2 regions of the Serratia sp. NFX21 genome follow, and region 1 is predicted to be linked to the other one. Evidence: predicted binding sites of a transcription regulator. Region 1 holds the regulator's gene; the other holds the start of a gene.
What was found. Region 1 encodes PhoB, which activates phosphate uptake and scavenging genes when phosphate is short. Its sites were predicted from a motif close to CTGTCATAAAACTGNCNNAT; they were not measured.
Positions count from the first base shown of each region.

Region 2: the regulator PhoB is predicted to act here: its motif matches at 2,055-2,074, upstream of pstS (phosphate ABC transporter substrate-binding protein PstS).

Region 1 covers NZ_CP183196.1:1,527,318-1,530,461, reverse strand. The annotation lists gene phoR (phosphate regulon sensor histidine kinase PhoR) at 1-1,218, opposite strand, end outside; gene phoB (phosphate response regulator transcription factor PhoB) at 1,243-1,932, opposite strand; gene sbcD (exonuclease subunit SbcD) at 2,134-3,144, shown strand, end outside.
Region 2 covers NZ_CP183196.1:446,914-450,057, reverse strand. The annotation lists gene pstC (phosphate ABC transporter permease PstC) at 1-851, opposite strand, end outside; gene pstS (phosphate ABC transporter substrate-binding protein PstS) at 944-1,984, opposite strand; gene glmS (glutamine--fructose-6-phosphate transaminase (isomerizing)) at 2,314-3,144, opposite strand, start outside.

The DNA.
Region 1 (3,144 bases):
CTCCAGCCGCGCGTCATGGTGGCTGAGCGCATGCTTGACGATCGCCAGCCCCAGCCCACTGCCGCCGGTCTGGCGTGAACGGGCCTTGTCGACGCGATAGAAACGTTCGGTCAGGCGCGGAATATGCTCGGCGGCGATACCCGGCCCATTATCACTGACCTGGAACTGCGCACCGTTGGGCGTCTGTTGCCAGCTCACTTCAATATTGGTGCCCTTTGGCGTGTGATTGACGGCGTTGTACACCAGGTTTGATACCGCACTGCGCAGTTGGTCGTCGTTGCCGAACACCTTGAGCTGTTCGTTCACCCGGAAGCTAATCTCATGGTTGCCGCCGCTCAACGACTGCGCTTCGCGTTGCAACACTCGCAACATCAGTGGGATATCGACCCGTTCGTTCATCTCGACGTTAGGCGCCGCCTCAATCCGCGACAGCGTCAGCAGCTGTTTGACCAGCCCATCCATACGCCGGGTCTGCTCTTGCATGGTGCCCAGCGCTTTGCCGCGCAGCGAACCATCCAGCTCTTCGTCGCTCATCATCTCCAGGTAGCCCTGCAACACCGTGAGCGGGGTACGCAGCTCGTGGCTGACGTTGGCGAAGAAGTTGCGTCGCGCGCCTTCCAGCTGGCGCATTTGGGTGACGTCACGCGCCACCATCAGTAATTGCCCTTCGGAATAAGGCATCACGCGGAATTCGACGTAGTGCTCATTGTTCAACTGCAGCGTCAACGGCCGGGTGAACTCCTGCTGTTGCAGATAGTGGCTGAACTCCGGGTAACGCAGCAGGTTAAGGATGTGCTGACCATTGTCTTCCGGCCAGCGGAAACCCAGCAGATGCTGCGCCAAACCGTTACACCAAAAGATATTGCCTTCGACGGTAGTCATCACCACCGCATCGGGCAGCGATTCCGCGCCGCTGCGGAAGCGTTTGATCAACAGCGCCAGTTCACGCCGCCGACGGCGATTACGCTGCTGCATCTGATAAAGGCCGTAAAACAGCGGTTCCCAGCTCCAGCGCCCAGGGGGCGGCGTCATGCTGCGATCAACCCACAGCCAGTGGGAAAGTTTGAGTTGGTTGTAGAAATTCCATACCAGCGCCGCCAGCACGGAGGCCAGCAGCAACCAGGGCAGATAACCGAAAATCAGCCCCAGCAGCAAGGCAGGCAAGCAGAAAAGGGCCAGCTCCAGGGCCAGCCTCTTCCAGGATAGACGTTCTAGCACGGCATATTCTCCAGCGCGTCGCGATCAGTAGCGCGTTGAGAATCGGTAGCCGGTGCCCCGAACGGTTTGAACCATTTTGTCATGACCACTGGTCTCTAACGCCTTACGGAGCCGACGGATATGCACGTCAACGGTGCGGTCTTCCACATAAACGTTAGTGCCCCAGACGTGATTAAGCAACTGTTCGCGGCTATAAACACGCTCTGGATGAGTCATAAAGAAGTGCAGCAATTTGAACTCTGTCGGCCCCATATCCAGCGCCTGCTCGTTGGCCATCACCCGGTGTGAAGAAGGATCCAGGCTCAGCCCTTGCATTTCAATCACTTCTTCCACCGCCATCGGTGAAATACGGCGCATTACCGCCTTGATGCGCGCCACCAGCTCCTTCGGCGAGAAGGGTTTGGTGATGTAATCATCCGCCCCGACCTCCAGCCCACGGACACGGTCTTCTTCTTCACCGCGTGCGGTCAGCATCATCACCGGAATATCGCGGGTCATCGCTTCACGCTTCATATGTTTAATAAACTGAATGCCGGAACCTCCGGGTAACATCCAGTCGAGCAACACTAAATCAGGGAACGGCTCAGACAGGCGCGTCACTGCGCTGTCATAATCCTCAGCTTCCAACGGTTGGTAACCATTCTGTTCCAACACAAAGCACACCATCTCACGGATCGGCGCTTCGTCTTCCACCACCAGTATGCGTCTTGCCATCGTCAATCCTGCCAATGTGTTAGCGATCACAGTTGATTGCGGGCGCCATTATGCGTCAGTTTTGTGACAGATTTATGAAATAAATAGCCATGAAATAAACCGGGTGTCATAGGCAGTAAGCATAGCGATTATTTCTAATAATACAGAAACATCATATTCCCTTTATAATCCCTGCCATTACTCTATCGCCCCGGGAGTGTCATGCGCCTGATCCACACCTCTGACTGGCATCTTGGCCAGTATTTTTTCACCAAGAGCCGCGCCGCCGAACATCAGGCTTTTCTGCGCTGGCTGATCGAACAGATCGAACAACAGCAGGTGGATGCGCTGATCGTCGCCGGGGACCTGTTCGATACCGGCTCGCCGCCAAGTTATGCCCGTGAGCTGTATAACCGATTCGTGGTGGATCTGCAGCGCACCGGCTGCCAGTTGGTGGTGCTGGGCGGTAACCACGACTCCGTGGCAACCTTGAATGAATCGCGTGAATTGCTTTCCTGCCTGAATACCACCGTGATTGCCAACGCACAGAGCGAAACCGAACAGCAAATTCTGGTGCTGAATCAGCGCGATGGTCAGCCGGGTGCGGTACTTTGTGCCATCCCTTTCCTGCGCCCACGCGATCTGCTCACCAGCCGAGCCGGCGACTCCGGAGTGCAAAAACAGCAGGCGCTGCAAGAGGCTATCGCCGACCATTATCAAAGGCTGTACCAAGCGGCCTGCGCGCGTCGCGATGCGCTGGGCTTGCCACTGCCGATTGTTGCCACCGGCCACCTGACCACCGTGGGCGTCACCACCTCCGATTCGGTGCGCGATATCTACATTGGCACGCTGGACGCCTTCCCGGCCCAGGCCTTCCCGCCGGCCGACTACATCGCGCTGGGGCATATACACCGCGCGCAGAACGTCGCCAAATCCGAACATATTCGCTACAGCGGCTCGCCGATCCCACTCAGTTTTGACGAGTTGGGCAAAGCCAAAAGCGTGTTTATGGTGGATTTCAGCGCGGGCGCTCTGCAACAGGTCACTGCGCTGGAGATCCCCAGCTTCCAACCGATGCAGCTTATCAAGGGTGATTTGGCGCAGATCGAACAACAATTGCAGCAGTTCGCCGATTATCAGGGTGAACTACCGGTGTGGCTGGACATTGAAGTGGCAACACAGGACTACCTTAGCGACATTCAGCGCCGCATCCAGTTACTGGCCGATCAACTG
Region 2 (3,144 bases), 1.1 Mb from region 1:
GTGTGAACCCCAGACTCCGCTTCGGCGAATTCGTTGGCCAGCGCAGAGGTAATACTGTTGCCCGGCATATACAGTGAGGCGCTGTCGAGCTGGTAGGTGTTACCGATGATAAAGGTCACCGCCATGGTTTCCCCCAGCGCGCGGCCCAACCCCAGCATCACACCGCCAATCACGCCATTCTTGGTAAACGGCAGCACGATACGCCAGATCACTTCCCAGGTGGTGCAGCCGATGCCATAGGCCGACTCTTTCATCATCACCGGGGTCTGTTCGAACACATCGCGCATCACGGCGGCGATGTAAGGAATAATCATAATCGCCAGGATCACCCCGGCAGCCAGAATACCGATACCGAACGCCGGGCCAGAGAACAACTCACCGACAATCGGAATGCCGGACAGCACGTCGCCAACCGGAGTCTGGAAATATTCGGCAAACAGCGGAGCAAACACGAACAGGCCCCACATGCCGTAAACGATACTTGGAATTGCCGCCAGCAGTTCAATGGCGATCCCCAGCGGGCGTCGCAGCCAGTTTGGCGCCAGCTCGGTCAGGAACAGGGCAATACCAAAACTGACGGGTACGGCGATAATCAGTGCGATCAACGAGGTCACTACGGTGCCGTAAATCGGCACCAGCGCACCGAACTGTTCGGCAGGCGCGTCCCACTCTTTGGTCCACAGGAAGGAGAAACCGAATTTCTGGATGCTCGGCCAGGAGGCGAAGATCAGCGAAACAATAATGCCGCCCAGCAACAATAGGGTAATCAGCGCTGCCAGTTTAACCAGCGCGCTGAAGATGACGTCACCATTTTTACTCGGTGCTTTCATGGTCGGCTTGTACTCAGCCATAGATCACTCTCTGTTTTAACCCTGGCAGGCCCAACATGGGTCAGGCCCTGAAAAACTGAGTGGGGCGCGCCGAATCACGCGCCCCTGCGTTGTTAGTACAGCGCTTTACCGGAACTGTCTTTTACGTTGGTTTTCCATGCTGCACGCACCTGCTCGATCACTTCATTCGGCAGAGTGGCGTAATCCAGGTCATTAGCCTGCTTGGCGCCCGTTTTGTACGCCCAGTCAAAGAACTTCAGGACTTCGGTGCCCTGAGCCGGGTTTTTCTGCTCTTTGTGCACCAGGATGAAGGTGGTGGAAGTGATTGGCCAGGCGTTGTCGCCTTTCTGGTCAGTCAGGTCCTGTGCGAAGGTCTTGCTCCAGTCCACGCCTTTGGCAGCGGCGCTGAAGCTCTCTTCCGTCGGGCTAACCGCTTTGCCATCGGCAGAAATCAGCTTGGTGTAAGCCAGGTTGTTCTGCTTGGCGTAAGCGTATTCAACGTAGCCGATAGAACCTGGCAGACGCTGTACGAAGGCTGCGATACCGTCGTTACCCTTGCCGCCCAGACCGGTTGGCCAGTTAACGGTAGAGCCTGCGCCGATTTTCTCTTTCCACTGCGCGTTGGCTTTAGACAGATAGCTGGTGAACACGAACGAGGTGCCTGAACCATCAGCACGACGCACAACGGCAATGTTCTGATCCGGCAGCTTAACGCCTGGGTTGAGCTTGGTGATCGCCGGGTCGTTCCATTTTTTCACGTTACCCAGATAGATATCGCCCAGAGTTTTACCGTCCAGGGTCAGCTCACCGGATTTAATGCCCGGGATGTTTACTGCCAGCACCACGCCACCGATCACGGTAGGGAACTGGAACAGGCCATCAGCAGCCAGTTTTTCGTCACTCAAAGGCGCATCGGAAGCACCAAAGTCAACGGTGTTGGCGATGATTTGCTTCACGCCACCAGAAGAGCCGATGCCCTGATAGTTAACTTTGTTGCCGGTTTCTTTCTGATAAGAATCTGCCCACTTGGCATAAACCGGAGCGGGGAATGTCGCACCTGCACCGGTCAGGCTAGCAGCAGCGAACGCGGACACGGCGGTCAGGGAGAAAGTCGCTGCCACAATACTGGCGACGGTGGTACGCATCAGTTTCATAATCACTCCTAATGGGGTATTCAAAAATCGATCTAGGTCGTTTTGAGTAAGTATTGCTGCAGGAGGGAAAATAGGACAGTTTGGTGACAGTTAAATGTACGAAATATGACAGTTATATTACAGTGAGGGCGCTGTGCTATCTACTCATTTAAAATCAGTCAGTTAAAGAATGAAACACTCAGTAATTAATCAATGAAAAAACCCGTTCCACCTCACCTATCCGCTTGAATATGACAACTTTTATCCCTGCTGTCGCACCATTGTCATATTTGATCCAATCATGAAAAAGCCGGCACAGTGGCCGGCTTTTAGAGGTTAACAGCAGCGAGTTACTCTACCGTGACAGACTTCGCCAGGTTGCGCGGCTGGTCAACGTCGGTGCCTTTGATCAGGGCCACGTGGTAAGACAGCAGCTGCAACGGTACGGTGTAGAAGATCGGTGCCACGATTTCTTCGACGTGCGGCAATGGGATGATAGTCATACCCTCGCTGCTGACGAAACCGGCATCCTGATCGGCGAACACGTACAACTGGCCACCGCGCGCGCGCACTTCTTCAATGTTGGACTTCAGCTTTTCCAACAGTTCGTTGTTCGGCGCCACCACGATCACCGGCATATCGGCATCGATCAACGCCAACGGGCCGTGTTTCAACTCACCGGCCGCATAGGCTTCCGCGTGAATATAGGAGATCTCTTTGAGCTTCAGCGCACCTTCCATCGCGATCGGGTACTGATCGCCACGGCCGAGGAACAGCGCGTGATGCTTGTCGGAGAAGCCTTCCGCCAACGCTTCAATGTTTTTGTCCAGCGACAGCATCTGTTCGATACGCGCCGGCAATGCCTGCAGGCCGTGCACGATTTCATGCTCAACGCTTTCCGCCATACCTTTCAGTCGGCCCAAACGCGCCACCAGCATCAACAGCACCGCAAGCTGGGTGGTAAAGGCCTTGGTGGAGGCAACACCGATTTCGGTACCGGCCTTGGTCATCAGTGCCAGATCGGATTCACGCACCAGTGAAGAACCGGCCACGTTGCACACGGCTAACGAACCGAGGTAACCCAGCTCCTTCGACAGGCGCAGTGCCGCCAGCGTATCGGCAGTTTCACCGGACTGCGACAAGGTAATGATCAGACTGCCCGGACGCACAGCAGATTTGCG